2 regions of the Chryseomicrobium palamuruense genome follow, and region 1 is predicted to be linked to the other one. Evidence: riboswitches for the same ligand, from Rfam matches in the RefSeq annotation. Region 1 holds a riboswitch; the other holds the start of a gene.

What was found. A riboswitch is a leader RNA that binds a small molecule or an ion and turns the genes downstream of it on or off. The one in region 1 is predicted to bind S-adenosylmethionine.
Region 2: another riboswitch for S-adenosylmethionine. It lies ahead of metA (homoserine O-acetyltransferase MetA); the one in region 1 lies ahead of ACFO0S_RS11245 (methionine ABC transporter ATP-binding protein).

Annotation. Positions count from the first base shown of each region.
Region 1 is NZ_JBHSEF010000023.1:300,753-313,127, forward strand. It holds gene ACFO0S_RS11205 (EAL domain-containing protein) at 1-71, shown strand, start outside; gene ACFO0S_RS11210 (thiamine pyrophosphate-binding protein) at 88-1,734, shown strand; gene ACFO0S_RS11215 (hypothetical protein) at 1,785-2,363, opposite strand; gene ACFO0S_RS11220 (DUF4256 domain-containing protein) at 2,454-3,014, opposite strand; gene ACFO0S_RS11225 (MFS transporter) at 3,311-4,501, opposite strand; gene ACFO0S_RS11230 (hypothetical protein) at 4,641-4,847, opposite strand; gene ACFO0S_RS11235 (MetQ/NlpA family ABC transporter substrate-binding protein) at 4,993-5,871, opposite strand; gene ACFO0S_RS11240 (methionine ABC transporter permease) at 5,884-6,546, opposite strand; gene ACFO0S_RS11245 (methionine ABC transporter ATP-binding protein) at 6,536-7,561, opposite strand; SAM riboswitch class I at 7,656-7,758, opposite strand; gene ACFO0S_RS11250 (peptide-methionine (S)-S-oxide reductase) at 8,020-8,505, opposite strand; gene ACFO0S_RS11255 (hypothetical protein) at 8,668-8,841, opposite strand; gene ACFO0S_RS11260 (alkaline phosphatase) at 9,199-10,524, shown strand; gene ACFO0S_RS11265 (cold-shock protein) at 10,750-10,950, shown strand; gene ACFO0S_RS11270 (GNAT family N-acetyltransferase) at 11,330-11,842, shown strand; gene ACFO0S_RS11275 (GNAT family N-acetyltransferase) at 12,063-12,375, opposite strand, start outside.
Region 2 is NZ_JBHSEF010000026.1:391,471-403,845, forward strand. It holds gene parE (DNA topoisomerase IV subunit B) at 1-1,838, shown strand, start outside; gene parC (DNA topoisomerase IV subunit A) at 1,835-4,255, shown strand; gene ACFO0S_RS14375 (TIGR03943 family putative permease subunit) at 4,577-5,500, opposite strand; gene ACFO0S_RS14380 (permease) at 5,766-6,695, opposite strand; gene ACFO0S_RS14385 (aminoglycoside phosphotransferase family protein) at 7,182-8,045, opposite strand; gene metA (homoserine O-acetyltransferase MetA) at 8,042-8,959, opposite strand; SAM riboswitch class I at 9,020-9,123, opposite strand; gene ACFO0S_RS14395 (hypothetical protein) at 9,178-9,561, opposite strand; gene ACFO0S_RS14400 (AI-2E family transporter) at 9,564-10,715, opposite strand; gene ACFO0S_RS14405 (LCP family protein) at 10,779-11,702, opposite strand; gene msrA (peptide-methionine (S)-S-oxide reductase MsrA) at 11,812-12,327, shown strand.

The DNA of each region.
Region 1 (12,375 bases):
GTACGCTAATGCAGGGCTATTACTTTAGTACGCCGAAAGAAGCGGACGAAATCTTCAACCAATACGCGTAAATAAGGAGAAATCACAATGAAAGCAGCACGTCTTGTACTTGATCACTTGAAAAATAATGGTATTCAGCACATTTTCGGTATTCCAGCAGGCTCGGTCAATGCGTTTTTTGACGAGTTGACGCAAATGGAGGACATCACACCGATTGTCACGAAACATGAAGGGGCCGCAGGGTACATGGCAGCGGCCTACGCCAAGTATTCGAATCATTTAAGTGTCTGTATTGCTTGCAGCGGACCTGGGGGTACGAACCTGGTGACCGGTGCAGCCAACGCGATGCGCGAACATTTACCTGTCCTTTTTATCACTGGTGCAGTCCCGGTCAACACGATTGGTCTGAATGCCTCTCAAGAACTAGATGCTGAACCGATTTTCCGTCCGGTCACGAAATACAGCATGACGGTCAAAGACGTCAACAACGTGCGCGATGAAATTGTAAAAGCAACGCAAATCGCCCTCTCCGGAGTACCAGGACCGGTACACATCGCCATTCCGATTGATGTCCAGCACCAACAAGTGCCTGACGCTACCCTTCCAGCACCTGCGAAACGTGCACTCGTTGAACCAAACGCGATGGATGTCCGCCGCGTGGCAGAAGAATTGATTGAGCGGAAGACGGGGTATATCTTGGCGGGTCAAGGGATACGTTCCGCAGTCGATTCTATTGTAGAACTCGCAGAACTTCTGGACTGGCCAATAGTGACGACACCTCAAGCAAAAGGCTATATTCCGGAAGCACATCCGCAACTCGTCGGGGTTTACGGATTTGCCGGACACGAAGCAGCCTCTGAACTTGTTGCGTCTGATGAGCATGAGGTTGCCTTGATCATCGGGTCAAGTCTTGGAGAGACGGCAACAAATAACTACAATGCCAACATCACGAAGAATCGGTACACGATCCAGCTTGATTTTGACGCGTCTGTTTTCAACCGGAAATACGAAGTCGACATTGCGCTTCTTGGTGATATTTCACTTAGTATCCCTCAGCTTGTGGAAGAAGTCCGTGCTCTTAAAGGTACGGGGTATGCACAAAGTTATGCTGCGGCCCAAGAAGTTGCTGCGACAACGCTTGAATCACGAGAGTACACGACAAAGAACGTGCTTCTTTCCTTGCAGCAGATGTTGCCGACGTCCACTCGCTACACAGTGGATATTGGAGAATTCATGTCGTATGTCATTCACCACATGAGCGTTGTCGATTCAGAGAGCTATGAAATCAACGTCCATTTCGGGGCGATGGGAAGTGGAATCGGTTCAGCGATCGGTTCGAAGCTTGCTAATCCGGAACGTCCGGTCGTCTGTTTCACAGGAGATGGCTGCTTCTTCATGCACGGTATGGAACTTTTGACGGCAAAAGAACACAATTTGCCGATCTTGTTCGTCGTGATGAACAATGCTCGTCTTGGTATGGTGTATCACGGGCACAACCTTCAGTTCAAGCGGACTCATGCGTCGTTTGAGCAGGAGCCTGTCAACATCAGTGCGATGGCGGCTGCAATGGGACTCAAAACAGTGCGTGTCGACAGCATGGACGACCTGACAGAAGAAAACGTCAACGAGTTACTTGCTCACCAAGGTCCGACGGTGCTAGAAGTGTTCTTACAAGACAACAGCACACCACCAATGGGTGACCGCGTGAAATTCTTGTCGTCGTTCGGTAAATAACAAAGAAAAGTCATCAAAAGCAGGATTTCTCCTCGCTCTTGATGACTTTTTTAATGAACGGGGGTCGGGATAGCTGCAATCGCTTGGCGAAGCGCGCCAATGGTTTGTCCCTTAAAGGCATCCGGTACGGGTCTATCGTCAGCCGTCTGATAGACAAACTGGCTTCCAGTTGCGTCACTTATGTACCCCATGTTTACTAGCGCATTTCGCAGCCCTTCAGGTGCTGACGAGCTTCCGTTTTGCTCTGTGTAGTACGGCGTGGTAAAGACTCTCGCCACGCGGTCGCCGTCTCCAGAAAACACGACAAAGAAATCATCCGCGGATGTAAGGACCCACTTGCCTTTCGCAAACAAGGAAAGCTGCGCGCCTTCCAGTGCACACAGTGCTTCTAGATTCACACCATACAATTGATTCACAATTCGGCAGATATTCTGCCTCGTATAGCTTCCATCTAACTGCTCAAGGTACTCATCACACGCACTTCTTTGCGATTCATGCCCTTCTATAAGAAGCGGCACACGGTCGAGGTCAAAGCCAAAGATCTCGTGGACAATATGAAAAACTTCTGCGCTGCTGAGCGAGCTTCCGTATGCAGCTAAATACTGCTCGAGTTGTTGTGATTTTTTCACAAGGTCACCTTCTTTTAATAAAATGAGAACTGGTCTGTCAGGGGATGTTGAGTCCTGTTTTGACCGACCTAGTTCAAACCGGTTCTTGAATTACACGACTAATATCCCGCGCCATCCGCGGGAAGCATAATAGGAATCCGCTCCGTTGTGATAGGTAAATACGGTATTATATCGGCGATCCCCAAATAGTGCCCCGCCAAGAGCACGGATGTCATCCGGTGCAACGATCCAGCTAGACGTTTTCAAATCGAATTCTCCGAGCGTTTGTAGGTAGCGATACTGTTCTTCATTCAGGAGTTGCACACCCGTCTCCTGTGCCATTTCGACTGCCGAGGTCTCCGGCGGAAACTTTTTGCGCCCTTCGCGAGCCTCTTGATCGTAGCAGCAACTGCGGCGGCCTTTCGGACTTTCTTTGACACAATCATAGAAGTGATAGCTGTCGGTCCGTGAATCATATCCGACAACATCCGGCTCGCCTCCCGTCCGTTCCATTTCATGAAGACTCCAGACAGCTTCCGGATTTTCTTGAAGCCTGACGGCAACTGCTTCCCACGTTATTCCTTCATGGCGCTGCATGTTCTTCTTAAAGCGATTCTCTAATGTTTCTAGTAACTCTTGCTTCTCTTCTTCCGTTACTTGTTTTGTGCTCATGTATGTCCCTCCTTACCTATTTTTCGAACATTCCATCTACTTTTCATTATATAACAAAAGCAGCCCTCCGCGGAGAGCTGCTTTGTTACTGCATAATGATTTCAGAAAATGTGTATGGTAAGGACTTCGTCGTTTCGTTCTGGAGAAAAATTTGAATGTCCTCCGTGGCGATGTCCTATGGAATAATCTCTGTACCATCTATCAAAAACGCCTGATAAGATTCTTGTCGTCGTTGGTAGGACTGGATTTGTGCACAAAAAGGTCGACATATCCAAGAAGGACCATGCCGACCATTTTTATACGACTTCATGAAAGTTGCTTCGTAGCATAAATACAAAAATAGCGATGACGATTCCGGCTGAAATGAGAAACAGGTAGGGAATTGGTAAAACTTCCGCCCAGATGCCTCCGATAAATAATCCAATCGGCAGCGCAAGTTTCATGAACATCGAAGACGTTCCCGCAACGCGACCGAGCAAATGGTTCGGTGTGGATTCCTGACGGATGGCAAGATAGATAATATTGGTCATGACGGTCGTACAGGTCCGGACAGCAAGCAATAGACCGAGCTGCCACCACGAGTCTGCGAAGAAGAACAAGACAAGCGCACATGCATCGATCAAATGAAGCGCAATGAAGATCGTCCCGCGGTTCCATTTTTTTCGGAGCGGCTTGATGAGTTGTGCACCTAGCAGTCCCCCGACAGCTCCGATCGAATACATGAGTCCAAGCTGCTCTTGAGACTCTCCCAATACATCAATGACGTAAAAGACCAACACCCCAATAATCAGACTGGTCGCCAAGTTGATGAACAAGATGGCGATTGTCGGGATGAGAAGTTGAGCATTGCCGAATAGTTCGCGAAGCCCCTCCTTGATATCTTGAGCAATGGATTGCGGTTTCGGTCGTTCCGGTGTGGCTGTGGCATCTAAAAAGGTGCTCATCACCCAGACACAAAACAACGACAATGTATAGACAAACAGGAGTTGTTCATACGCCACAAGAAGAAGCAATGCCCCGGCTATAGAAGGTCCAATAATGGTGATGAGTGTATTCACAAATGAAAATTTTGCTTGAATATCTGTCATCTGCTCACGGTGAAAGAGTTGCGGGATGATGGCATGACTCGCGTTGCCAACGGTATATCCCACCGTGGATATGAAAAATCCGAGTATGTATAAATGCCAGAGCTCTACGTCTCCAGAGAAAATAATAAAGGTCATGAGACAGGACAAGATGAATTTAATCAGTCCCCCATAGCGAATCATCACATTACGGTTGATGCGGTCGACAAACACACCGGCAAGCACTCCGAGTAGAACATTCGGAAGAAAGTCCATAATACGCATCGTACTCATCGCAAGCGCTGATTGAGACAATTCATAGATAATAAGAGGCAATACAAACGTGTAGACGACGGTTCCAAATGTCGAGAGAATGGTAATGAAGTAAAGAAGAAGGAAATTTCGGTTTGCAAATAATGTCATGAGGCACCCCCTGAACTAGTGTAAACTACTAGAAATAAAATATTTAGAGGATGTGTGGGAATTTTGGAAAAATTGAAGAAACAACTAGATGCGTATTTTCAGGGGTGGCACGAGGGATGTAAAAAACAGGACGGGGAAATCATTCGTTCATTTTTATCAAATGACTTTGTTGGGTACTGGCCCACTCTTCGATTCTTGAGCCAACTCCTAATTTCCATTCGTATGACTTACAGGACGTCGTCGAACAGATGGTTGGCAGCAAACGCCACTTCACGATACGGGATGACGCGCGTAAACGGTGTGATGTGCGTATAGCTTGGAGGTCATGTAGCAATAAAGCTTTCATAAACTACCTCCTTGTGAGTTTCTACTATAGGAAGAATACGCCTGTCGCTCAGCTCTTACAAGTAATCGAACTTCTTTCTTTACAACGTCCATAAAAAACCCCACTGCAGCATAGGGGGTCTTAAAGCTGCAGTGGGTGGGTGCCCTTATTTATAGAACGTCTTCATTTTCTCAAACATCTCCGCAGTCTCTTCTGCTGACTTGCGGATGATGAACATGCTACCTTTGAATTCTTTATTAATTGCTTCTTCTACCTCTGGGTGCTGATACAGTTCAACAATCTTCAAGTAGTTCTCATTGTCCGCTTCATCTGCACGAGATGCGATGATGTTGATATACGGTTCAATCGACTCAGATTCTGTATCTTCGTAAACGACGGCATCTTCAGCAGGCGTCAGACCTGCTTGCACGGCCACCCCATTGTTGATGAGGGCAATGGCCACGTCCGGAAGAACACGTGCCGTCTGTTGTGGTTCCATTGCGACAAATTCAAGCTCTAATGGGTTCGACGTGATTTTGTCTAAGTCCCCAGTGATGCCAAAATCGTCAGCCAGTTCAATCACACCTGCTTCTTGTAAAAGGTTTAGTGCGCGTGGAAGTGTGGATGCATCATTTGGAATCGCCACTTGATCACCTTTTTGCAGTTCATCTAGTGACTCGATTTTATCGGAATACACACCAAGCGGCGCAAATACTGTTGTACCGACAGGAGCTAGGTCTTCACCAGACTCTGCAACAAAGTTCGAGAAGAATGAAATTGTCTGGAAAGCGTTCAAATCAATATCTCCAGCTGCAAGTGCTTTATTTGGCATGATGTAATCCGTGAATTCCACCACTTCCAAATTAATACCTTCTTCTTTCGCAAGTTCCACAATAACTGGCCATTGCGGGCTGTCTGCACCATTTACCCCAATTTTAATCGTTTCTTCTGAACCATCGGCTGCTGAGTTACCATCGGCTGAGTTACATGCTGCAAGTGTTAGAGCAGCAGTTGCAGCAAGAGCTGCGAGTTTAAGTCGTTTCATGAATGTAGTCTCCTATCGTCTCATAATTTTTTTTGATAATGTATTGCCAAGCCATTGGGCGAGTTGCACAAGAATAATCAAGATAATTACTGTCACGACCATGACGCTCGTATCGAAGCGCTGATAACCGTATGTAATCGCAATATGACCGAGACCGCCACCACCGACATACCCAGCAACTGCTGAGAAATCGATTAAGCTGACTGTCACAAACGTCAGACCTAGAATCAGAGGTCCGAGCGCTTCCGGAATCAAAACGGTAAAGACGATTTGGAACGGGCTGGCTCCCATAGCTTTGGCTGCTTCAATTACACCAGGGTCAATGCTCATCAAGTTTTGTTCAACAATCCGTGCCACACTGAACGTTGCCATGATGGCCATTGGGAACACGGCAGCTCCAACCCCAATCGTTGTTCCCATCACGATTCGCGTTACAGGCATTAAGAAAACCAAGAACACGATGAACGGAATCGGTCGGATGACGTTTATCAGCAAGTTGAGAAGGCCATATAAAAAGCGGTTCTCTAAAATATTGCCCTGGCGGGAAACGAATAGTGCGAGTCCGACTAAAACGCCTAAAATCGAGCCTAGGATGAGGGTCAGGATGACCATCATAATCGTCTCGCCGGTCGCTTCTATGATGCGTTGGTAAAATGTACTCCACTCAACTTTCATGGATAATCACCTCCTTGATGTCGACGACTTGTTGAAGTTCTTGAATGGCATTCTTAATGTCTTCTACCTCCCCTTTAAAGGACACTACCAAATTGCCCAGTAGCTGATTTTGAATCTCGCGAACCGCTCCGTACACAACATTGAAATGCACATTGTGCTGTTGGGTGATCTTCGATAACAGCGGCTGACTCGTGGCACTTCCCGTAAAGGTGACTTGGTAGATATGCTGGTCACCAGCAGCGTGCCATTCTTTCAATAGACTTTGAGAGGGCAAGTCTTTATTCACCGATTGAATGAAACGCTTTGTTGTCGGGTGTGACGGGTTTGTGAAGACATCGAATACTTCGCCGTGCTCGATGACGTGCCCATTCTCCATAATGGCAACGCGGTTACAAATGGTGGAGATGACGTTCATCTCGTGTGTGATGAGGAGAACGGTGATGCCAAACTCTTGATTGACGCGCTTTAAAAGCTTCAAGATATCTTCCGTCGTTTCCGGATCAAGTGCTGAAGTGGCTTCGTCACAAATCAGAATCTCTGGGTTCGTCGCAAGAGCCCTAGCGATCCCAACACGCTGCTTCTGTCCTCCCGAAAGTTGCTCGGGGTAGTTATCTACTTTATCTGAGAGGCCAACGAATTCCAGCAACTCTTTGGTGCGCCGCGTGATTTCCGCTTTCGGCGTTCCCTCAAGCTTCAGCGGGTAGGCTACGTTTCCTGCGACAGTGCGGGAAGTGAACAAATTAAAGTTCTGGAAGATCATCCCGATACGTCGGCGTTGCAAGCGAAGTTGTTTGGCTTTAAGCGATGTGATGTCGGTGTCATTGATTTTGATAACACCACTTGTTGGCTTTTCAAGAAGGTTCACTAAGCGAAGAAGCGTACTCTTTCCGGCTCCGCTAAACCCGATGATGCCGAAGATGTCGCCTTTTTGGACATCGAGTGTGACATTCTGAACTGCGTGCACATCACGCTTTCCGACTTTGAATGTCTTGGATACGTTTTGGAATGTAATCATGGTGGACTTCCCTACTTTCTGACTAGAGTGCATAAAAAAAGACCTTCATCTCTTAAGAACATAAGAAATGAAAGCCATGAAAAAACGCCTCTCATTCTTATCTCTCAAGTGATGGACACTTGCAGGATTTGGCACTGACGCTTTTGCGCTTTGCCGAGACTTCACAGGGCCTGTCCCTCTGTCTCTCGTGATAAGAATTGGTGATATGTAGTTTTGAATTTAGTTCGTCTTGCTAACTGTTTCACAGTCTAAAGCATCAAAGTTTTCTCGTCAATAGTAATTTTACTAATTTTTTTAGTAGTCTGACTATGTAAGCGGTTGCTTTGTTGGTACGACGCGGATAGTTTTTTATTAGTTTTATTAAAAATTCTTTAAAAAGCATTATTTTGATTTCCTAGAAATGAACAAGCTATCCAATAAAAAAAGCTTCCTTTCTAAATACAGAAACGAGGCTCGTCTCATGTAAGCACGTTTGATTTGTATTTTGTAAGCAATTGCTGTGGGATATGGCAGTAATCATCCGGACAGCGAGCAAGACGGTCTTGGTGTTCTTCTGCACTTCGTACATAATTGGTAAGCGGCAGAACTTCTACAGCAATTCGGTCCTCATCTTCACGTTTCTTGATGAACGCCTTGGCCTGCTCTACATGTTTTGGGTCTATACTATACACCCCAGTTCGATACTTCTCCCCGACGTCTTCTCCTTGTTTGTTGATACTGTATGGATCGATGATTTCAAAAAGATAGCCCATCAACTCGTCGACAGATACCACATCTGGATGAAAAGTCGTTTTTACACATTCCGCATATCCGTCATATTCCCCGTCTAACGTTTGAGAAGTTCCATTTGCTCTTCCCGCTTCAGTCGAGACAATCCCTGGCAACGTCTTCACAAATGCCTGCACGCCCCATAGGCATCCCCCTGCTAAATAAATCGTCTGCATGCAAAATCTCCCCTTGTACTTAAAATTAAATAAAGACCGAAATCGATCGAAATCAATTCAGGTCTGTAGATGAAGTGTATTTAAAAAAATCCTTTTAAGTTCTGTTGAGTCTGATGTTGCTTATCTCAATAAAGTAGCAAATAAGATTCATCAGAACCAAAATTATACTTTTCCATCTCTAATTACAGCCTTAATCAAATTGGAAGTTAACCTTTGATTCGTATTAACTGCTTCTATAGCTCTCAAAGCAATTTGTTTATTGATTTTAAACTCTTCTAACGAAAGGCTCTTTTCTACTAAACGATATTCTTTTGAGTCTAAAGATAGTCTAGTCAAACATTTTCCCTCCAATTCAATAAAATGAATTTGCTTAATTTAAGTATACTTTATTATCTCATATTTTGTGCTTAAATGAACGTAAGTTGCAGCAGTATCTTCCACTTTCAAATTGGTATTTTTCTGACAAACCATCTAGAGTCTTTCCCCTCGAAGTCGAACTCGATAACGGAACATCCGTCAAAATGACTGCAAACGGAACGGTCCAAATAGCTACAAAAAATTAAATGGTTTTCAGGTTTCCTATGACTAAAAACCGATTTTCCCTGTGTTACGTAAGCTTTTACATTGACGTCACATTTCCTTTACATTCAGTTGATATCGTTGCCGTGTACCAAACAAAAGGAGGAAATGTGTATGAAAAAACAGCTTGTAACAGCCGCTTTGGTGGGAGGACTTGTCGTATCCGGGATCAGTGTCAATGTGACAATGGATCACGCAGAAGCACGGAATGATAACGCTCATAATGGGAAAGTCAAAAATGTAATTTATATGATTCCTGACGGCTACAGTGCCGCCTATGCAACGAACTACCGTTGGTTCAAAGGCGAAGACTCTTCTTTTGATCCGTATGTAAAAGGTCTAATCAAAACCTATTCAGCAGATACAGAAGTGACGGACTCAGCTGCTGCTGGGACGGCGATGGCAACAGGTGTAAAAACGAATAACGGGATGGTCGGTGTTACACCCGATGGCAAAGAAGTCGACTCTATCTTAGATGCGGCAGAAGCTGCGAAGAAATCTACAGGACTAGTTGCCACTTCTACAATCACACACGCGACGCCAGCTGTGTTCGGCGCAAGTGTCGCATCACGCGGCGATGAATCGTCGATTGCCCCGCAATATTTTGAGAACGATGTGGACGTGCTCCTCGGAGGAGGCCGTGACTACTTCGTTTCACTAGAAGAAGGTGGTAAACAACCTGCCGGAAACTTAGTGGAAGCTGCTCAGAATGATGGCTATGAGTATGTGACCTCTCGTGAAGAGTTACTAAAAGCGAAGAGTGGAAAACTACTCGGTTTATTTGCAGACGACGCAATGGCTCCTGAACTGGAGCGCGGTGAAACGCATCAGCCAAGTCTGGCCGAGATGACGGATGTCGCAATCCAAGCATTGAAAAAAGACAAAGACGGTTTCTTCTTAATGATAGAAGGCTCACAAATTGACTGGGCGGGTCATGCACATGATGCAGCTTGGGCGATGACAGACTCCCAAGCATTCGATGAAGCTGTTGCTGCTGCTCTTGAATTTGCGAAAAAAGATGGCAATACACTTGTCGTCGTTGCAGGGGATCATGAAACAGGCGGCATGTCCGTTGGTTCGAACAGTGTGTACGATGTAAAAACGGAAGTACTTCATGACGTTACAGCTACTGGTGACTTTATGGCTGCTCAGTTAAATGAAACGCGTAACAATGTGGAGGAAGTCGTAGAAGCGCACACAGGGTTTGATTTAACCGCTGAAGAAATTGAAGCCATTGCTTCTGCCGAAAATCCTGCACGTGCTATCAACACAGTTGTCAGCGACCGCGCGTTGATCGGCTGGACAACAGGTGCACACACCGGGACGGATCTTCCAATCTACGCATATGGCCCTCAATCTGACTTGTTCACAGGTCTTTTGGACAACACAGATATTCCAAAACATATGGCGAAAGCAATGAAAATAAAGTTCGGCAATTAAGTTTCGTACCTAGAGCAGCCTCACTTTTGTGGGGTTGTTTTTGTTTTAGTAGACAAACCAGATTTTGTGTTGTATACTAGGTTTAATAAGTTCATGAAGTACAACACATTTAATTCACCTATTACAAAAAGTATCTGTGTATTATTTCCGTACTTTTTGTAATACGTGAATTTTTTTATTGCAGAAAAATGATCTTATTAATAATTTATAATGGAGGTCATTTATATGACACAAGGTACAGTAAAATGGTTTAACGCAGAAAAAGGTTTCGGATTCATCGAAGTTGAAGGCGGAGCAGACGTATTCGCTCACTTCTCAGCAATCCAAGGTGAAGGATTCAAATCTTTAGACGAAGGTCAAAAAGTTGAATTCAACATCGAAGAAGGTCAACGCGGACCACAAGCTACAAACATCGTAAAACTTTAATTTTATGATTCGAAAAGCATCCCTCTGGGGTGCTTTTTTTGTTGTGTCAGGGTGGGGTGGGGGCTGGGTGGATGTTTAGTTTTAGACAAATGGTTTCCATAATACGAGGAATGTTCTAATGACTTAAATTAATGTACGAATCACTGAAATTAATGTACGAATCAGCCAATTTAATGTACGAATCAGCCAATTTAATGTACGAATCACGAACAGAAATACCAGAATCTCGACGATTACTCTTTAAACCATCACCATCATTCCGCGAATCCACCTCCCTCTTCCCCATTCCACAAAAAACATCTTCTTTTTCAGCGATTTCTGCTACACTAGGACTATTCAAATTTGATCCTGGAACACCCACCATGAAAGGAAGAACCCAATGATCCGACAAGCCACCCCGTCTGACTTAGAAGCTATCTTAACTATTTACAACGATGCCATTGTCAACACCACTGCCGTCTATTCCTACCACGCGCAAACACTCGAGGACCGCAAAGTCTGGTTTGTTCAAAAACAAACCGACGGGTATCCTGTCATTGTCTATGAAGTCGAAGGAAATGTCGCGGGCTTTGCCACATTTGGTCCTTTCCGGGCGTGGCCAGCATATAAATATTCGATTGAACACTCGGTGTATGTCAGCTCCGACTTCCGGAAGCGAGGCATTGGTCGTGCGCTTCTTCAAGAGCTGATTCGTCTAGCGAGAGCGGACGAATACAAAACTCTTGTGGCCGGCATCGATGCGACCAATGAACAGAGCATCCTGCTCCACAAAAATCTAGGCTTCACCCATTCAGGTACAATCCGAAACGCCGGATATAAGTTCGAACGCTGGCTCGACCTCGCTTTTTATCAACTTGATTTAGAAGGGCCGAAGAATCCGGAAGAAGGATGACGAAATACTTGAACAACTAATAGGAAAACATACTATGAGTTTAGCTACCTACATCGGCCGCAATCATCCATTACGGAGGGCCGAAGAAGTGCCTGAACAGGGCGGGCAACACAGCCAAACGGGTCTGGTACAACCCACAAACGGCGCGCACAAAAAAGCCATGAACCTATCTGTTCATGGCCTCACCAATCATCGCTGTTCTGTGGAAGCTTATAAAACTTTATATCAAGAAGCCCATCTCGATACGCACTTCTTTATTCTGCACATCTGTATTGGTATAAGACATTGTGTTGAACCCAATAAGCTCAAATCCGTTCTTCAAGTAAAATTGAATGGCCGGGTAATTGGACGTCTGGGTCTCGAGCGTGAGTGCGCGTGCCCCCAGTTCGTGCGCTCTTTCTTTAGCCCGTTCAATCAGTCGAGAACCCAGTCCCTGCTTACTGTACGCAGCATCTACATACAAATCATGAATCAACAGCGTCTTATTCCATTCCATGTACTGAATAGTAAGAATCGCCGCTTCTTTCCCGTCT
Region 2 (12,375 bases), on a different contig from region 1:
AAATTGTCGATAACGCTGTCGATGAAAGCTTAGCTGGATTCGGAAACCAGATCGATGTGACCATTCATGAAGACAACAGTATTTCCGTTCGTGATTACGGGCGCGGAATGCCAACCGGAACACATAAGACCGGGAAACCAACTGCAGAGGTGATTTTTACCGTCCTTCATGCAGGAGGAAAGTTTGGTCAGGGAGGATACAAAACCAGTGGAGGACTACATGGGGTAGGTGCCTCAGTAGTTAATGCCTTGTCGAGTTACGTCAATGTGGAGATTCATAGAGATGGCAAAAAGTTTTTCCAGCGCTTTAGTCACGGTGGAAAAGTCGAAGTGGCCCTTCATGAGACAGGGAAAACAAAAGAGACAGGGACATTGGTTCATTTCTTACCTGACCCGTCCATTTTTTCGGTGACCAAATACAATTTTGAAACACTAAGCGAACGACTTCGAGAATCCGCGTTCCTTTTAAAAGGTCTACGCATCACATTGAAAGATGTACGGACAGACACTACGGAAGTCTACTTCTATGAAACAGGGATCGAAGCATTTGTTTCTTATTTAAATGAAGAGAAAGACACGCTTCACCCTGTCTTTTATATGGAAGGGACGCAATCAGAGATTGAAGTTGAGTTTGCCTTCCAGTACAATGACGGGTACTCAGAAACCATTTTATCGTTTGTAAACAATGTCCGGACGCGTGATGGCGGCACACATGAGACAGGTGCGAAAGCAGCACTCACTCGCGTGTTTAATGATTACGCACGAAAAACAGGGTTACTCAAAGAGAAAGATAAAAACCTCGACGGTGCCGACATTCGTGAAGGAGTTGCTGCGATTATCTCTGTGCGTATCCCTGAGAACCTCTTGCAATTCGAAGGCCAAACGAAAGGGAAGCTCGGAACGAACGAAGCGCGTAGCGCGGTCGATACGGTTGTGTCTGAGAAACTTCAGTACATTTTAGAAGAAAATGCAGACTTAACAGCGTCTCTGATCCGTAAAGCGATCCGTGCCCAACAAGCACGTGAAGCGGCACGTAAAGCTCGTGAAGAAGCCCGTACAGGGAAGAAGAACAAGAAAAATAATACAATACTTTCCGGTAAACTAACACCTGCACAGTCACGAAACGCAAAACGTAATGAACTGTACCTGGTGGAGGGAGATTCTGCCGGTGGTTCCGCGAAACAAGGGCGTGACCGTTCGTTTCAGGCCATCTTGCCATTACGAGGGAAAGTTATAAATACGGAAAAAGCAAAGCTCGTCGACATCATGAAAAATGAAGAGATCTCAACAATCATTCATGCGATTGGCGGAGGTGTTGGTGCCGACTTTACAGTAGATGATATCGCCTACGACAAAATCGTCATTATGACGGATGCCGATACCGATGGGGCTCATATACAAGTCCTGCTTCTCACGTTCTTCTACCGCTATATGAAACCACTAATTGAAGCTGGGAAGGTTTACATTGCACTTCCTCCGCTTTATAAAGTGTTCAAAGGAGCTGGAAAGAAAGAAGTGAGTACGTATGCTTGGACAGAGAAGGAGCTTCAAGCATCCATCGAAAAGATTGGAAAAGGTTATGGTCTCCAGCGCTACAAAGGTCTAGGTGAGATGAATGCCGATCAATTATGGGAGACGACCATGAATCCTGAGACACGCACTCTCATCCGTGTCACGATTGAAGACGGTAGCCGCGCCGAACGTCGTGTGACGACACTGATGGGCGATAAAGTAGAACCACGCCGTAAGTGGATTGAGAGTCATGTTGACTTCAGTCTAGAAGAAGAGGGCACAATATTAGAAAATGAACGTATTCATATGGAGAGTGAGATTCAATGACCCAAGCTGAACGTTTTCAAGATTTACCCCTAGAAGAGGTTATTGGTGACCGCTTTGGACGCTATAGTAAATACATCATTCAAGACCGAGCATTACCTGATGCTCGGGACGGATTAAAACCAGTGCAACGTCGTATTCTTTATGCGATGCACCATGAAGGTAACACACACGACAAAGCGTTCCGGAAGTCAGCAAAGACTGTCGGTAACGTCATCGGGAATTATCATCCGCACGGAGATAGCTCTGTTTATGAGGCAATGGTCCGAATGAGTCAAGACTGGAAGCTTCGTAACGTACTTGTCGAGATGCACGGGAATAATGGATCTGTTGACGGCGATCCGCCGGCAGCGATGCGTTATACAGAAGCTCGTCTCTCCGCGATATCTTCTGAACTTTTACGAGATATCCAAAAAGAAACCGTTGATTTTATTCCGAACTTCGATGATTCCGATAAAGAGCCTACTGTGCTCCCAGCTCGTTTCCCGAACTTACTTGTGAACGGTTCGACAGGGATCTCTGCAGGATATGCTACAGATATCCCGCCACATGCACTGCACGAAGTGATTGATGCACTTTTCATGTATATGGAAAACTCAGCAGTCACTGTCGACGAACTGATGACCGTCCTAAAAGGTCCTGATTTCCCTACGGGTGGCATTATTCAAGGTGTCGAAGGGATAAAGAAAGCGTACGAAACGGGTAAAGGAAAGATTATTGTTCGTTCCAAAACCGAAATCGAAGCTATCAAAGGGAATAAGCAACAGATTGTCATCACAGAGCTTCCTTTTGAAGTGAACAAAGCGAACCTTGTGAAACGAATGGACGAACAACGTTCTGACAAGCGTCTCGATGGCATCGCGGATATCCGTGATGAATCGGATCGAACAGGTTTACGAATTGTGATTGAAATGAAAAAAGATGTGGATGCGCATGGGATTCTGCAGTATTTACTGAAGAACACAGATTTACAAGTGTCGTATAACTTCAATATGATTGCGATTCATAATCGCCGTCCGATGATGATGACGCTCCCACTTATGCTAGATGCGTATTTAGAGCACCAAAAAAATGTGATCCGCAGACGTTCCGATTACGATCTAAAACGTGCAAAAGCGCGTTTGCACATTGTAGAAGGTTTAATGAAGGCTTTATCCATTTTAGACGAAGTCATTGCGACCATCCGTGCTTCTAAAGACAAGCGTGACGCAAAAGAGAATCTAAAAACAAAGTATGCATTTACGGAAGAGCAAGCGGAAGCTATTGTATCGTTGCAGCTTTATCGTTTAACCAACACCGATATTACCGCGCTTCAACAAGAAGAAGCGGAACTTCATAAAACGGTTAGTCAATTAGAAGGGATTCTTGGAGACGAGAAAAAATTGATGCGTGTCATCAAGAAAGAACTCCAAGACCTTCGTAAAACGTATGCCGAATCTCGTCGTTCCGTGATTGAAGATGACATTGAAGAAATTAAATTAACGCTCGACGTTTTGATTCCAAGTGAAGACGTACGTGTGACAGTGACGCGGGAAGGGTACATCAAGCGGACAAGTTTACGTTCGTATCAGGCTTCTAACGGGAAAGATTTTGCGATGAAAGAATCAGATCACTTATTACTAGACCTGACATCAAACACGCAGCATCATTTGCTTCTGTTTACATCGCTCGGCAATTATATTTATCAGCCGGTCCATGAGCTTCCTGAAATTCGCTGGAAAGACCTAGGACAGCATATTTCAAGTATTGTACAGCTTGAGCCAACTGAACAAATTATCCATGCAGAAGCGATTGAATCCTTTGATCTCGACTACACTGTCATTACGGTTTCTGCGCAAGGGATGATCAAACGCTCCTTATTAGCCGAATTTTATGTTCAGCGCTACAACCGCACATTAAAAGCGATGAAACTGAAAAAAGGCGATGTAATGATTGCTGTCAAGCTTGCTAAACCGTCTGATGATTTAGCGCTCTTTACAGTAGGAGCTTACGGACTTAGTTATTCACTTGATGAAGTGCCTATCACTGGAGTGAAGACAGGCGGCGTAAAAGCAATTAATCTAAAAGACAATGATACTGTCGTATCACTCACTATGATGGAGAAAGATACCAATTATCATTATGTGCTTGTCACACACCGAGGGGCTGTTAAAAAGCTTGCCCGGAAAGAACTGGAACCTAGTGCCCGTGCAAAACGGGGAGTGGTCGTGTTACGTGAGCTGAAATCGAATCCACATCGAATTGTTGACGTTGAATACGCTGCACCAGAAGATGTCTTAGTACCGATACTTGATGTTGGTTTAGGCGAAGGACTTCTTGTGAAGGATTTAAAATCAGTCGATCGGTATTCAAATGGAAGTTTCTTAATGGATCCAGAAAAAGAGGGTAAAATTATGGGGTTCAAACTGATAAAACCATAAAACAAATCGAATATATGAGGTTCGTTAATGATTACTGGAGCAGAAGCAGCAGTGGCTATATCGAAAATCAAATTGAGCAAATAGATGTAAAAACTCTGAGAGAACTTAAATCATTTGCAAAAAATATTATAAATAAAGAAGATAATTATAACCTTAAGCTCAAATCAATGATTTGGGCTTTTTTCATTCTTATTTTTCAATATATCAAGTATACTCTAGTATGAAATACAACTTTAGATAATATATATTATGGAAACTAATTTTTAGAAAACAAAAAGAGACCTCTATTGGTCTCCTTCATGTCCATTGATGAAAATATTACTACTGAATTAATGTTAAAACTGGATATACATATGGTTCGTCAGGTTCATTAATTACTTTCCAATTGGTTGCTTTTATGATTGGCATTTCAAAGCCATCGAAATTTGTAGTGTCTAAAACCCCTTCGATTTCAAGCCACGTATCTTCTGGAAACATGTTTGTTTCTTCGAACTCCGTAAGAAATCCTAGAATGCTCGCGTCTGCTATACAATGGGTTATCATAAAACGAGATACAACAAGCTGATTGGAATTGAACCCTTCATCTCTAAAAACAAAGCCACTTATCTTGATTGATCTTCCATTGTAGTTAGCTGGAGTTTCGTTAATGGCTCCATAAAAAGAGCTAAACATATCCTCACTCATTTGAATCGTACCTGACTCTAACGTCTTTAGCTTTTCCTTGTATTCATCGTCCGTCAGAATATTGTTATTAGGCAATGGAATGTTTTCATCAGCGTAAATATCGATATTCTCCTTTTCAGCTAATGATTCTGCATTTTCCGTTAAAGACTGGTTATCATTTGTATTGTCATTACTTTGGTCAACTTTTGAAAAAAAAGCCCCTTTATTAGCTGCAATGCTCGAATTAAGTGTAGCTGGACCAAAAGCAAACCCTGTGACTAATGGAAATACCATAACACATAACCCAATAATTCTAGCTAAATTTAAATGTCCATTCCCATGATTATGGTCGTGGTCGCATCCTGACGAACAAATATGGTGATGACGCTGTTTCTTCTGCAATATACGGAAAAGTTGTATTAGAAACAAGATGATAAAAATACTTGCCGCAATTTTACTAATATAATCATATTTAGGGTTGATATATTTAGTGATATCCCCCGTGGTATGCAACATAATAAAAAACAAAGCAAATAAGCCTAAGATCAACGCTTTTAAGAATTGATGTAAGTGAAACTGCATTTTATACTCCCTCTATGAAGTTAGTCAGACTAACTGTATTTGGCAGTTAACTTTTGCATGAAATGGCAATTAAGAAAACTCTCCTAATCGTATTTTTATACATTCCTGTTGACGCTTTACACTGAGCCTCCTTGGTCATGAAACCAGGCAAGAGAGCAACCAATATGCTTGCTTGGCATAGCTAGCCTATCATGACCACTCTCAGTATAAAGCTAGTTTTATTCACAAGATATTGCATAACTTTAATTGCCAATAACTACATTTCTTATATGCCACTAACAAGACTAACAAATAAAAATACAATCAATGTGATGAGAATAAATAATATAAAAACGAACTTTGCTTTGAAGACATTTAACAACATAATTGTATTTTTCAAGTCAATCATTGGGCCATAAACTAAAAACGCAAGAATGGAAGACGAAGGAAAAATATTTTTAAATGAAGCTCCAATGAAAGCATCTGCTTCTGAACATAAGGATAAGAAGAATGCCATCGCCATCATTACAATCATCGATTGATACACACCATCCCCAAACAGTAAAAGGGTTTGTGCAGATACATATGTTTGCAAAGCAGCTGCTACAAATGCACCTATAATAAGATATTTACTCATATCAAAAAATTCATCGATGGAATGCTCAAGCATCCCTTTCACTCTTTGAAAAAGAGGTAGTTGTTTTGTTTTCACTTGAGATAATGAGCGTTCTTTTTGTTTGAGTTGATTTGATTTGAATAAATAGCTGATTACTAACGCAATGGTTAAAGCTGCGACAAATCCAACACCCATTCGTAATAAAGCCATCTTCATATCGTTTCCAAATGCCATATAGGTTGATAAAATAACTATTGGATTGATAAGAGGTCCCGTTAATAGAAATCCAACTCCTGCATATAAAGGCACGCCTTTCTCTATTAATCGACGAACAATTGGTACAATTCCGCATTCACAGGCAGGGAATAATGCACCGACCACACAACTCATGAAAACAGCCTGCACTTTATTTTTTGGTAGTCTTGCCCGAATGTGTTCTTCTGTAATAAAGATTTGAATAAAACCTGCAATTAAAACACCTATTAATACAAAAGGAATTGCCTCAATCAATATACTAAGAAAAATCGTATTTAATTGTTGAAAAGTAGAAAAGCTAAATTCATTAGAACCAAAAGCGGGACTTACAGTAACGAAGCTGATGGCGAAAAGTAGCAGAAATATCAGGATGAAATTATTGGACCGATTCTGACTATATTGCAATTGTGAAATCCTCACTCTCTTAAAATTTTTTACGATGTTGTCTATTCAAACTTGAATGAAACGTAAATCATTTTAATCACACACTTTCAAATATTGCACTTTATTACTATATGTAGATGTATTCCTCTCTATTATTTAGTTTGTCAAAACTTTTATAGAATATTAAAGAGATGAATAGATTGAAAGTCTGTTCGTGTATACGGCTGTCATTGTATCTAACGTATCTTAATTAATTTTGTCTTAATCGTTGATAATTCTTCATTCGTAAATTAATCCAAAAAAATACACCCTAATTGTTGTTTGTATCTAACAATTAGGGTGTATTTTTTTGGCATTGTTTCGTAGGATATTATATCTTGGTATACGGTTAATATGGATAAATCGAACAAATTTTTAAATCTCTTGTCCCTTCCTTCATCAGGTGTGTTAGTTACCCATAACCCACTTCATCATGTTATACCTTTCTTTCGCTTCTGGATCTTTATCTTCATAAGCCCATAGCAGATACACCATTCCTAAAGCTTTTATCGCATCCAGTAGTTCTTGCTGATCAAAATTATACTCGTCAGAGAGTAACTTCACTTTTTCAGCAAATTCTTCAACGGATTCATTTTTGTTAAATAAAAACTGAACACAATCATAATATGCATGACCTATGACGCCTTTTGGATCAATGATAGTAAATCCCCGCGTTTCATCCCATAATATATTTTCATGATGCATATCACCATGTAAAATCGTGTCTTGATTTAGTTGGTTTAATCTTTGCTGTGCGGCACGTGCTGTATCCAACCAATTTGTAGGAACGTGATCAGTTTTATTCATTAACACCTCAAACCATACATTAATGTGTGGCAATTCATGAGTAGTCTGTTTCTCTTGTAGTGAAGACGTTTGATGCAACCTCCCCCACTGTTCTACAAATATTCGAACGTTTGTTCTCGTGTCGGAGAATTTGACATTCAAAGGCTCTCCAGGTGAAATACTCTCCATAATATAGTAGCCTTCAATCGAGTTGGCAGATACTAAAGATGCAATTGCGTCTTTAGGGAATGTTTGTAGCGCGAGTATCTCATTGTTGAAATCATATCCAGGAAGTCCGATTTTTAAGACGACAGATTCATCGCTTCTTAAAGCTCTTGCTACGTAATTATAGGACAAATTAGTGAAAGGCTGGACAGAGCTTATTCCTTCAACTGCTGTTATCTTTTGAATGCGTTCCGGTAAAGTTTCGAGCCACCTCTCCCCTCGTTCTCCAAAAGCCGCTTTAATTCTCTCGTTAAAATTCATTTAGTACTGCTCCATTCAAATGGGGTCTGCTGGTATACATAGTAGTTTAACCAGTTCGAAAACAACAGATGCGTATGCGCCCTCCATGTGTTTTGTGGAACATTCTTCGGGTTATCTTCAGGGAAATAGTTCTCCGGTACGGAACAAGGAATTCCTTTTGCCACATCTCGCTCATATTCATCTCGAAGTGTCGTCGCATCATATTCCAAGTGACCTGTCGCCATTATATGACGCTGATCCTTCGACTGGATCAAAAACACACCCGCTTCATCTGAAACCGCCACAGTTTCAAGTTCTGGCTGCTTCAAAATCTTGTCATACCCGACTGTTGTATGACGTGAATGTGGAGCTAAAAACGTATCGTTAAACCCTCTTACGAGTGGACTATGTGGTGTCAATAATTGATGCGGGTAAACACCTGAACATTTCTGAGGAAGTGCCTCTTTATCAATACCGAACTCATGATAAAGAACTGCCTGAGCACCCCAGCAAATCGATAATGTAGACGTTACATGTGTTTTTGCCCAAAATAACAAGGTGACGATTTCCGGCCAGTAGTCTACTTCTTCAAAAGACATCTGCTCGACTGGCGCCCCGGTGATGATCATGCCGTCAAAACGACGGTCCTGGATTTCCTCAAATACAGCATAAAACTGCTCCAGGTGACTGCTACTTACATTTTTCGGCTGGTAGCTTGTCATACGTAGAAAAGTCACATTGGTCTGTAAAGGTGTATTCCCGAGCAGACGAAGCAACTGGTGCTCGGTCTTTTCTTTTTCGGGCATTAAATTGACAATCAAGACTTCCAGTGGACGAATATCTTGGGTATGGGCACGGTCCGAGTCCATCACAAAGATGTTCTCTTCTTTTAATTTTTCAATAACAGGTAGATCTTTCGGTAGATTGATGGGCATTCTTCTTCACTCCTTTGAAATAAAAAACACTCGACCCATACAAGGGCAGAGTGTCGGTAAGCATTATCTTCCAAGTCAGCACTTGATGGAGGGAGCACCTTTCTGCTAGGCAGAGGTTGCTGAAGCGTCCTCGGGCCATGTCCCTCAGCTTCTCTTGATAATAAGTATTTAGTTTAGATGTTGCTGTCATTTTAGCACTTCACAATACAGCTGACAAGCTATTCTTCAATATCAAAAATTAGTTCGCTTTCATCTTCTTCGCTGCTTCCGTCAAAAAAGAGGGCAACGGTTTGAAGTGTTAAATGAGTTTCCTCTTCTCCTTCCGCCGGTAGCCAACGTTCATCCGGAATAATTTCAAATGGAATCATCTGTGTCCCTTTTGAGGCAACGGTTCCAACGAGTTCAAAAGATTGTTTCGTCAAAATTTCTTTCGTGTTTTTCTTACAAACTACAAGACGAAGAGTTTCTAATACATCATCACTCTCTACCCCTTCAATATAAATAGTACCTGAGAGATTGATCCCGTGTTCGATATTCGTATGGTCGACCACGGTTTCGATAGTGATGTTGTCTTTGGTAATTTTTGACTCAAAACTGTTCATACTTACTCCACCTTATTTGTTTTGGAAACATATTCGTAATGGTTATCCACGACCGGCTCATATCGATTATAGCGCATCTTAAAGAGATGGAAGAAGTGGGTAACGATTACTTTTACTATAGCATATCCAGGGATTCCGAGAATAACACCAGCTACTCCAAATAAGGCCCCTGAGGTGACCAACACAAAAATGATCGTAATCGGATGGATATGTAATGTTTTTCCCATAATCTGTGGTGAGATAAACTTCCCTTCCACAAGCTGGACAACCGTCCACACGGCAGCAAGTTTCAAAAGCATCCACGGAGACATGACAAGAGCGATGATAACCGCTGGAGTGATAGCGATAATCGGCCCAAGATAGGGAACGACGCTTGTGACCATTGCGATCGACCCTAGAAGTAGCGCATACGGCATCTGGATGATGCTAAATCCAATAAATACCATGACTCCAATAGCTGCTGACACGAGAAGCTGCCCTTGGATATACGAACTGATTTGTTTATCAATGGATTGAAAGACATCTGCCGTCTCTTCTCGCATGCGTGGTGGCAACAGGCGTAACACATATTGCGGCAATTTTTCCCCGTCTTTCAGTAGATAGAAGACAATGAATGGAACTGTGACAATAGCTAAAATAAAACTTGTGATCGCGCCGATGATGGACGTAACTCCGGAAGCGACACGTGTAAAGGTGTCTTGGAAAAACACGCCAATCTGAGCTGGGAGGTCTTGAATCATTTCATTAAAATCCTCTTCTACCGTCGCATAATATTCAGAGAACATCGATCCTTGAAGCCATACCGTGATGTTATTTACAAGTATACGGAAATCTTCTGGGAAGTTTTCCACAAAACGAATGGACTGCGTCTTCAAAAATGGGAATATTAAAAACACGAGTAGCGTAACCAACCCGATGACCGCAATAAATAAAATGAGAATTCCCCATATACGCGGTATCTTCAAACTTTCAAGTAGTCTGAGTACAGGTCGAAGTAAATAATAGACGATTGTCGCGAGAATAATCGGCAGGACCACATTCCCTAAAAACACAGTCAGTGGATTAAAGACAAAAGACACAAGGTCAAAGATAAAAATCGAAAGACCGACAAGCACAATCAGAATGAGCGCAAAGATGGTGTTCTTTCCGCCCATAAATTGAATAAAACGCGTATCAAAAAAGCTTGGTTTTTTCTCATCGAACACTTTCTACTCCCCCTACTGTAAGAAGTCGTGAATGGCGGTGCGAGCTGCTTCTTGATCGAGCTCAATCACACTGCCAGCATGGTTATAGGAATTGTACCAGTACGCCCCTTCTTGAGGGATTGTTAGACGCTCAGTCTCGACTTTCCCACCCAGTATGGCATCGATCAAGTAACGTACTTTTTCTGATGCCCCCACATCGGTCTGGACATATCCATTGAGTGCCCCTGCAAATTTCGGGAGGCGGTGGAAGTTCATTGGGTTTGTCAGTTCATTCCCGAGTGCTTCAATAACGAGCTGTTGGCGGCCCACACGACCGAAATCCCCTTCTTCATCGGCACGGAATCGTGCATAGCCGAGAAGTTCTTTTCCATTCAGACGGTGTACGCCTTTTGTAAGGCTGACACCAATTTTTTCAGACATGTCTTTTTCTACATCGACTTCAATGCCATCTGGTGCGATGACATCCACCATCGTTTCAAAACTAGTAAAATCGATAAGTGCGTAGTGGTGAATCGGGACATCAAACATCTCTTCAACCGTTTGTTTCGTCAGTTCCGCACCACCAAGGTAATAGGCAGTGTTTAATTTATAGGACTGGTACCCCGGAATCGTTGCATATATATCTCGCATCAAGGAGATGAGTCGTACATCATTCGTATCCGGATCCCATGACGCAATCATCATTGTATCCGTTCGAGACTGTTCTTCGCCTCGACTATCTACACCGAGTAACAAGACATTCATTCTCCCTGATTCGTATGGTGTTCCGTTAAAAGGCTCTCTGGCCGCTTCATTATCTGCGAGTTGTAGACCTTGCCAAAACGTAAAGATCCCGTAAGCAATCAATAGTACGACGAGTAAGAGACCCACTTTGAAGAATGCTTTAACTGGTGACCTTCTCTTTCGGCGTCTTCGTAATTCTGTGCGTTGTTCCATAGACTTACCCCTTTCTATTCTTATCATAACGTAAAACAAGCGTTGGTAGTTTCATACTTTTGCAAGAAGTGATAAAATCTTTGAAGCAAAACATTTAGGAGGTAGACAAATGGAAAAAGCAACATTTGCTGGTGGCTGTTTCTGGTGCATGGTCAAACCGTTTGATTCGTACGACGGTATTCATAAAGTGACGTCAGGATATATGGGTGGTCATGTGGATAACCCTACGTATGAGCAAGTGAAGACAGGAACGACGGGACATCTAGAAGTCGTGGAAATTGAATTTGACCCAACTCTCTTCCCGTATGAGCAGCTGCTCGAGATTTACTGGCAGCAAATTGACCCAACAGATGATGAGGGTCAGTTCCAAGACCGTGGGGATCAGTACCGTACGGCGATTTTCTATTATACAGAGGAACAGGAAGAAACAGCGCTTGCCGCAAAAAACGAATTGGCATCCAGTGGGAAGTTCTCACAACCTATCGTCACACGCATCCTCCCTGCCTCTACATTCTACACAGCAGAAGAGTATCACCAAGACTTTTACAAAAAAGAGCCCGAATATTACAAGAAAGACCGAGAAGCATCGGGACGTGATGAATTTATTGAGTCGAACTGGAAGTGACTTTTTACACATTCATGGTATAATGAAATGATTGTGTGTTAAGGAGGA